One region of the Paraburkholderia sp. 22099 genome, then DNA from elsewhere that is predicted to be linked to it. Evidence: riboswitches for the same ligand, from Rfam matches in the RefSeq annotation. Region 1 holds a riboswitch; the other holds the start of a gene.
What was found. Region 1 has a riboswitch for thiamine pyrophosphate ahead of thiC (phosphomethylpyrimidine synthase ThiC). Riboswitches for the same ligand answer to the same signal wherever they lie in the genome.
Positions count from the first base shown of each region.

Region 2: it holds a riboswitch for thiamine pyrophosphate, as region 1 does, so the genes downstream of both, ACTJLC_RS16875 (FAD-dependent oxidoreductase) here and thiC (phosphomethylpyrimidine synthase ThiC) in region 1, are expected to answer to the same signal.

Region 1 covers NZ_JBQEPU010000005.1:155,734-160,294, forward strand. Annotated here, with positions in the region: gene ACTJLC_RS07170 (cytochrome b/b6 domain-containing protein) at 1-610, opposite strand, end outside; gene ACTJLC_RS07175 (GreA/GreB family elongation factor) at 1,155-1,565, shown strand; TPP riboswitch at 1,719-1,837, shown strand; gene thiC (phosphomethylpyrimidine synthase ThiC) at 1,954-3,885, shown strand; gene ACTJLC_RS07185 (glycine zipper 2TM domain-containing protein) at 4,180-4,392, shown strand.
Region 2 covers NZ_JBQEPU010000016.1:75,272-79,832, forward strand. Annotated here, with positions in the region: gene ACTJLC_RS16865 (hypothetical protein) at 57-509, opposite strand; gene ACTJLC_RS16870 (ABC transporter ATP-binding protein/permease) at 697-2,448, opposite strand; TPP riboswitch at 2,852-2,974, shown strand; gene ACTJLC_RS16875 (FAD-dependent oxidoreductase) at 3,204-4,334, shown strand; gene thiS (sulfur carrier protein ThiS) at 4,391-4,561, shown strand, end outside.

The sequences.
Region 1 (4,561 bases):
AGCGCGGCACGAGCGCCACCATCGCCAGATGCACGACGATGAACGCCGCCATCAGCGACATCGCGAAGAAGTGGACGATGCGTGCGTTGTCGTAGCCGCCCATCAGTTCGCGCAGCAGCGGAAACTGCACCGACTTCCAGATCGCGAGGCCCGACAGCACCAGCACGATCAGGTCGCAGACGACGAACAGGTAGGCGAATTTCTGCACCGCGTTATAGACGCGCAGATCGGCGTGCGAGAGCTTGCCGGTCAGCGCGGCGATGAGGTCGTGCAGCACGGCGCGCGGCGAGATGGGCAAGAACTTGCGCACGAAGCGCCCGCTCGCGAGATTCAGCGCGAGATACAAGAGACCGTTGAAGACCAGCAGCCACATCGCCGCGAAATGCCATTGGAGCGCGCCGCCGAGCCAGCCGCCGAGCGTGATTTCCGGCGCGAAACGAAAGCCCGGAAAGATCGGCGAGGCGTTGTAGATGCGCCAGCCGGAGAGCATCATCACGATGGCCGCGAGTGCGTTGAGCCAATGCGTGACGCGCACCCACAGCGGATGAATCGCGCCGCTTTGCGGCTTGGCGGGCGGCGCGCTTTCGCGCAATGCATGAGAAGTTGCCATGAGATTCTCCGTGAACGAAGGCCGCGGCGCGATCAACGGCAAGCGGCGAATTCCGCGGCTTGCCGCGCGGCGGAAGGTTTGCATGACGTGCGCCAACAGGGTCTGCACGTTTGTCGAACGATGCGGTGGGTTATGACACCCCGTTTTGAATTTTTTTGTCTGACGCCGCGCATCGCCCGACATCGAACTGAGAGACTGAACGGCGCATGGCCCGTGCTAACATGGGTCTTCCATCGCGCCGGTTCCCTGTCTTGCGGCGCTTGTGCGAACCTCTTTCTTTCGACCTTGCCGGCTACTCTCATGCGCTTTCCGACTTACCGTGCCTTCACCCGTTTGCGCCGCCGCGGCGCGACCGGGTACGCGTGCGCGGACGTCGCACGGTGCCATGCCGGCGAGCCGTCCCGAACGCTCCCGCTTCCCGCCGCCCGGCGCCCGATCTAACGCTGCTCCCTCCTATACCGGAGCCGCATCGTCGGGCTCCGGGCCGATCTCATCCGCACGCTGTCCCCTCACCTGCAGATTGAATTGAATTGGAGCACCCGTCATGAAAAAGACGAAAACCTGTTACCTCACCGAACTCGACGTCGCCCGTCTCGAGAAGCATGCGGCCGCGCCGGGCGCCGACGCGAAAATGCAGGACATGCTCGACGACGTGCTGGAACGCGCGGTGATCGTCGACGCCCGCGAGATTCCCGCCAACGTGGTCACGATGAATTCGCAAGCCACGCTGATCGACGAAAGCACTGGCGAGCACATGACCTGGACCGTCGTCTATCCGCCCAATGCGGATTTCGCGCAGGGCCGCCTGAACGTGTTCTCGCCGGTCGGACTTGCCTTGCTCGGCGCCAAACGCGGCGAACGCATCAGCTTCACGCCGCCGAGCGGCACGCCGAAGGTGCTGAAGCTCGACAAAATCCTGTTTCAACCGGAAGCCGCCGACGATTTCACGTTGTGATTTCATGTTGTAAGCGGCACGCGTGCGAGGCGCCACTGTTGCGCCGCATCATGTCCAGCCGCGCGGCGGTCTTCATGGAATAGTACGCCGCCGACCGGCGTTCGAATTATCGAGACGGTTGCCAAGCAGCGCTCGCGCAGTGTATTGTGTGCGCTGCTAACGCGGGGGTCCTGCGTCGCACGGAGGTTGGAGGTCCGTGTTGCGTGGGTGAGAAATACCCTTTGAACCTGATCTGGATAATGCCAGCGCAGGGAAGCGTACGGATTTCGCAGCGGGTCTGGTTTCATTTCTCGCGATTTCCGACGACATTCATCTCATCTCCTGCTTAGCGGCCCCACATTGCCTTGCATGGGACCAGCGCCAACTCTGGTCGACACAGGAGATAAGCATGAACGCCAATCCGAAGTTCCTTTCCGCCGACGCCCACGTCGATGCCGCCGCTGTCGCGCCGCTGCCGAATTCGCGCAAGGTCTACGTGACCGGCTCGCGGCCCGACATCCGCGTGCCGATGCGTGAGATCTCCCAGGCCGATACGCCGGACAGTTTCGGCGGCGAGAAAAATCCGCCGGTCTATGTCTACGACACGTCGGGCCCCTACTCCGATCCTGAGGCGAAGATCGACATTCGCGCCGGTCTGCCCGCGCTGCGTCAAGCCTGGATCGAAGAGCGCGGCGACACCGAAGCGCTGACGGGTCTCACGAGCGACTACGGCCGCGAACGCGCCGCCGATCCCGCCACCGCCGAGTTGCGCTTCCAGGGCCTGCACCGCACGCCGCGCCGCGCCAAGGCGGGCGCCAACGTGTCGCAGATGCACTACGCGCGTCGCGGCATCATCACGCCGGAAATGGAATACATCGCGATTCGCGAGAACCAGCAGCGCGCCGCCTATCTGGAAAGCCTGAAGACGAGCGGCCCGAACGGCGAAAAACTCGCCGCGATGATGGGCCGCCAGCATCCGGGCCAGGCGTTCGGCGCGAGCGCGTTCGGCCCCGACGGTCTGAAGGAGATCACGCCCGAATTCGTGCGCGAGGAAGTCGCCCGCGGCCGCGCGATCATTCCGAACAACATCAATCACCCGGAAAGCGAGCCGATGATCATCGGCCGCAACTTCCTCGTGAAGGTGAACGCGAACATCGGCAACTCGGCGGTGACGTCGTCGATCGGCGAGGAAGTCGACAAGATGACCTGGGCGATCCGCTGGGGCGGCGACACGGTGATGGATCTGTCCACCGGCAAGCACATTCACGAAACGCGCGAGTGGATCATCCGCAACTCGCCGGTGCCGATCGGCACGGTGCCGATCTATCAGGCGCTGGAAAAGGTCAACGGCAAGGCCGAGGATCTGACCTGGGAAATCTTCCGCGACACGCTGATCGAGCAGGCCGAGCAAGGCGTCGACTACTTCACGATCCATGCGGGCGTGCGTCTGCAATACGTGCCGCTCACGGCCAGGCGCATGACGGGCATCGTCTCGCGCGGCGGCTCGATCATGGCGAAGTGGTGCCTCGCGCATCACAAGGAAAGCTTCCTGTACGAGCATTTCGAAGACATCTGCGAAATCATGAAGGCGTACGACGTGGCCTTCTCGCTCGGCGACGGCCTGCGTCCCGGCTCGATCTACGACGCGAACGACGAAGCGCAACTGGGCGAACTCAAGACGCTCGGCGAACTCACGCAGATCGCGTGGAAGCACGACGTGCAGACGATGATCGAAGGCCCCGGCCACGTGCCGATGCAGCTGATCAAGGAGAACATGGACCTGCAACTGGAATGGTGCGACGAAGCGCCGTTCTACACGCTCGGACCGTTGACCACCGACATCGCGCCCGGCTACGACCACATCACGTCGGGCATCGGCGCGGCGATGATCGGCTGGTTCGGCACCGCCATGCTTTGCTACGTCACCCCGAAGGAACACCTCGGGTTGCCGAACAAGGACGACGTGAAGACCGGCATCATCACGTACAAGCTCGCCGCGCACGCCGCCGATCTGGCGAAGGGCCATCCGGGCGCGCAGGTGCGTGACAACGCGTTGTCGAAGGCGCGCTTCGAATTCCGCTGGGAAGATCAGTTCAACCTCGGTCTCGATCCGGACAAGGCGCGCGAATTCCACGATGAAACGCTGCCGAAGGATTCGGCCAAGGTCGCGCACTTCTGTTCGATGTGCGGCCCGCACTTCTGTTCGATGAAGATCACGCAGGACGTGCGCGAATTCGCGGCGCAGCAAGGCGTCACCGACGACGAAGCGCTGAAGAAAGGCATGGAAGTGAAGTCGATCGAGTTCATGAAGAAAGGCGCTGAGATTTATCAGCGGCAGTAAGCGTCGAAGGAAACAGAGCGGAGCGGCGCGCGCGCGTCGTTCCCAGCGTCGACGCGCTGCATCGCAGCATCGAAGCCCGCCGCTGGCGGGCTTTTGCATTGGCGCGCGCGGCAGGCACGCGTCATGCTGGACATGGGGAAACATTTGATTACGAAACCGGCAGTCCGCTGACAAGCGCACACATCTGGATACGGGCTGCGGCGATAAGATCAAATGCAAGGACGGGGAGAACCGTTCATTTCCGAATAACGGCTTCGAAATTCGTTTCGGACCTCAGTCAGGGGAGTAGACATCATGAAAACGATTCGTCGGATGGGCACCTTCGCAACCATTGTCGCGGTCGTCGCGAGCCTCACCGCGTGTGAAGGCATGACCACGCGTCAACGGGATACGGCAATCGGCGCGGGCGTGGGCGGCGTCGCGGGCGCGGCGATCGGCGGCAACGCGCTGTCGACACTGGGCGGCGCGGCAGTCGGCGGCGTGATTGGCAACCAGGTTGGCAAGTGAGCGACGCTCGTGCGTCGAGTAAATGGCTTGGGTTGAACGCGGGCGGGGCTGAAGAATCCGCCCGCGTCTGATTTGCGAAGCGCTTTTGAGGAGACGAGCGTCGTCTCCAGTCAAGCCGCTTCGTCACATCGCCTCGCAGCAACGAGGCGAAATACGCCGTTACGGTTTC
Region 2 (4,561 bases), on a different contig from region 1:
GACGAGCGCGGTTTCGAAAAGGTGATCGCGGCGGATCGCGTCGAGCGGGCGCGCGCTCAGCGCGTGACGCGCAGACGCAGTTCGTTTTGCCCTTGCACGCTCGCCGTGACGCTGACGCGCCGCGTGTCGGTGGTCACGATGAAATGCTGGCGCGTCGGCGTATTGACGTCGTGCACGACGTTCGGAAAGCACGCGGCGATATCGGCGCCGATCTCTTGCAGCGGGTCGTTGACCACGCCGTCGGCGTGCCAGTGCGCGCGCCAGTGGCAATCGTAGGCGTGCTGGTTGGCGCGGCAATCGTCCGCGCTCGACATGCCCGGCAGTTGCGCGGCGGATTGCGCCGGCAACTGCTTGAAGTCGGTTGCGTTGACGATGTGTTCGAGCGCGGGGCAGACGTCCGCCGGCTCGGTGGGCTGGGCGGCTTGCGCGGCGCTCGTGAGCAGCAGCGCTGCGCCGAGGGCAAGCGCGAAGCGCCGGGTCAGGGGATGGGAGCGGCGATCGAATGACATGTGCGAAGAGTCCGTTAGCAGTGAGTGGCGGGGCGGGCGGGACGGGGTTCGGCCCGCACGGCTATCGTCGCTGCTGGGAGGCAATTTCAAAGCGGGGAACAGCTTGCCCGCTTCGCAAATGCTTTCTAACTCTTCTCGCGTGTTTCCTGGTGTTTCCTGGTGTTTCGGGGTGTTGCGCTTGCCTTGCTTATGCCGCCACCGCTTCGTCCGAACGCTCGACCTCGAGCGTTTCGTCATGGAACGCCGCGAGCGATTCGCGATGCGCGACGCTCACGATCGCCGCCTTCGGCAGACGCTCCGTGAACAAATGGTAGAGACGCGCTTCGTTGTCCGCGTCGAGCGCGCTCGTCGCTTCGTCGAGGAACAGGTAATCCGGCTTGTGCAGCAGCACCCGCGCGGCGGCGAGGCGCTGCTGTTCGCCCGGCGAGAGAATGCGCGTCCAGTGTCCCGATTCCTGCAAACGGTCGGCGTACTCCGACAGGCGGCAGGTGACGAGCGCCTCGCGGCATTCGTCGTCCGTATAGGTGTCGGCTGCGGACGGATAGGTGAGCGCGGCTTTCAGCGTGCCGATCGGCATGTAGCTGACTTGCGGAATGAACATCATGCGCGCGTTGACCGGCGCATCGATGGAGCCGTCGCCGAACGGCCACAGGCCGGCGAGCGCGCGCATCAGCGTGCTCTTGCCCGAACCGGACGGACCGCGCACCAGCCAGCGCGAGCCCGGCTCGATCGCGATATCGCGAATGCGCGACAGCGGGTTGCCGTTCGGCAGCGCGAGCGTGAGACCCTCGGTGCTGAGTTTGTCGGCGTCGACGAAATGCAGGTTGATGCCGCCGTGCGCGGTAGCGGGCGAGACCGATTCCTTCAACCGGGGAGCATGCACGACCCGCTTGAATTCGCGCAACCGGTTGACGGTGGCGCGCCATTCGACCAAGGTGCTGTAACTGTTGATGAACCACGAGAACGAATCGCTGACGGTGCCGAACGCGCTCGAAATCTGCATCAGCACGCCGAACGTGAAGGCGCCCGCGAAGTAGCGCGGCGCCGCGACCACCAGCGGAAAGATGATCGCGATCTGACCATAGAAGCTGAGCACGAAGGTGAGCCGCTTGGTGTACTTCATCACCTGCCACCAGTTGTCGCGGATGCGGCCGAACAGCGAGCGGGCGTTGGTCTTCTCGGTCTCCATGCCGTTGTAGAAGGCGATCTGCTCGGCGTTTTCGCGCAGGCGGATCAGCCCGAAACGGAAATCCGCCTCGACTTTCTGCGCTTGATAGTTGATCGACACGAGCGGATGGCCGACCTTCTGGATGATCAGGGAACCGGCCACCGCGTAGAGCGCCGCGGCCCACACCATGTAGCCGGGAATATGAATCGGCATGCCGCCGAGCGAGATGGTCAATGCGCCGGCGAGCGACCACAGGATCGTGATGAACGACACCAGCGTGACGACGGTGGAAAGCAGATCGAGCGTCAACGAGAGCGTGGTGGTGGCGAACGATTGCAGATCGTCGCTGATCCGCTGGTCGGGGTTGTCGGCGAGCCGGTCGCGTTCGATCCGGTAGAAGGCGCTGTCATGCAGCCATTCGTTGAGATAGCGCGTGGTCAGCCACTGACGCCAGCGGAACCCGAGCATCTGGCGCAGATAGCGCCCGTACACCGCGAGGATGATGAAGCCGAACGCGAGGCCCGAGAACACCATCAGCAGATGCGGGAAGTCGTGCACGTTCTTGGTTTGCAGCGCGTTGTAGAAGTCGGCGCTCCAGCGGTTCAGGCGCACGTTGATCCACACCACCAGCAGATTCATCGCGATGATCGCGACGAGCAGCGACCATGCGATTTTTCGTTCCTCGGAGACCCAGTAAGGTTTGATGAGGCTCCAGGCGGAGACTTTTTCGTCTGGCGGGAGCACTGGGCTGATAGAAGTATTGGCTGTCATGAGCATCCTGTGTAGTACTGGCTCAAAGCGGGCCGGTCCTATGAAACTGGCCCGTCCAGGGCTGGCCGTCGGTCGGTCGCCCGCCTCGTCGCTCTACGGCGGGTTTAATGGCGAAGCTCCGGGCGTAAGCGCGATGATGAGCGCCCGTCCGGCTGAGCGATTCTGTTGCGAAGTCCTTAAGCGGAAGTTAAGTCGCGTTGGACTCCTTCGCCTCGATGCCGCTGGCGCGTGGACGACCATGCGTGCCGCCCGCGCCCCGGTCTCGCGGCGTCCGGTCCAGGCATTGTGCCAGAGCGCGGGCTTCGTCCGTCTCGACGAAACAAAAGATCGGTGCCGGATCAAACCGCGCGTGATGAAGGGCCGCTCGTTTGCGGGCGCCGCGGCTTTTATGGTCTAATGGCCTTCGACGAAACAGGGGTGCTTTGCCCACAGGCTGCATGATTTCATGCCGCGGCGGCAAGGCTGAGAGAGACCCTTTGCACCCGATCCGGGTAATACCGGCGCGGGAAGTTTCCGGAAGCAGCCAGTCTTCCATTCCCCGCCGGGCGGCGTGCGTCATTCGAACGCATTTTTTGCCCGGCCGGCCTTACCCGCCGGTTTCGTCCTGGGTACGTGCGTTTCTTGCCGTACGGAAAGGACTCGATGACCGCCTATTCTTCAGATATGTGCTTTGCTCTTCGCCACGCGTTCGCCGGTCATGTCGGCGCGTCGCAGTGCTTCGGCCTCGCTTGCCGTCGTAACTGGGAGCGCGCGCGATGAACCGTCCCGCACAACCCGACTTCGCGGTGCTCGGCGGTGGACTTTGCGGACGCCTCGTCGCGTGGCGTCTCGCCGGTGAGGGGCATTGCGTGGCGCTTTATGAGCGCGGCGACGCCGCCGGTTCGCAAGCCGCCGCGTGGGTCGCAGCGGCCATGCTGGCGCCCCTCGCGGAAGCCGCCAGCGCCGAGTTGCTGATCACGCGGCTGGGCGCGAGTTCGCTCGATAGCTGGCCGCAAGTGCTCGCCGAATTGCCTGAGCCGGTGTTCTTCCAGCGTAACGGCACGCTCGTCGTCTGGCATCACGCCGACCGCACCGAGGCGCCGCTGTTCGAGCGCCGCGTGCGCTCGAATGCGCCTGCGGAACTGCTTGACGGCGGCTTCGTGACGCTCTCGGGCGACCAGGTCGGCGCGGCCGAACCGGCCTTGGCGGGCCGCTTCAATCAGGGCTGGCTGCTGCCGCGCGAAGGCCAACTGGATAACCGCCAGGTGCTGGCCGCGCTCGCCGCGGGCCTCGCCCAGCGCGGCGTGGAAACACACTGGAACACGCCGGTCGATGACCGCGCGCTGCCTGCCGCGCGCGTCACCATCGACTGCCGGGGTTTGGGCGCGAAGCCGGTGCTGCCCACGCTGCGCGGCATTCGCGGTGAAGTGGCGCGCGTGCATGCGCCGGGAATCACGCTGACGCGCCCGGTGCGCCTGCTGCATCCGCGCTACCCGCTCTATATCGCGCCGAAGCAGGACGATCTCTACGTGATCGGCGCCACCGAGGTGGAGGGCGAGGACATGTCGCCCGTCAGCGTGCGCTCGGCGCTCGAACTGCTGAGCGCGGCGTTTTCCGTGCATCCCGGCTTCGGCGAGGCGCGCATTCTCGAACTGAATTCGCAGTGCCGTCCGACCCTGCCGGACCACCGTCCGGCCTTGCTGTGGGATGGCGCGCGGACGCTGCGCGTGAACGGCCTGTACCGGCACGGCTACATGATCGTGCCCGAAGTCGCCGACGAAGCCGTGCGCTTCGCGGCCGCGCTGCTCGAAGGCCGCATCGGCGATGCCGACGCCTTCGCCGACTGGCGGCAGGCGGCGCGCTGGAGCGAGCTGTTTCAACTGGATTGCGCGCGGGAGCCGGCATGAGCGAGGCACGCGCCATGCAGTTTCGTCAGTCATCGATTGAACCGTATTCGAACACCATGGACATTCATATCAACCAGAAGCCGTTGTCGCTGCCCGAAGGCGCGACTGTCGCCGATGCGCTCGCCGCGTATGGCGCGCGTCCGCCGTTCGCGGTCGCGCTGAACGGCGATTTCGTCGCGCGCGCCCAGCATGCGGCGCGCGCGCTGCAGCCGGGCGACAAGCTCGAT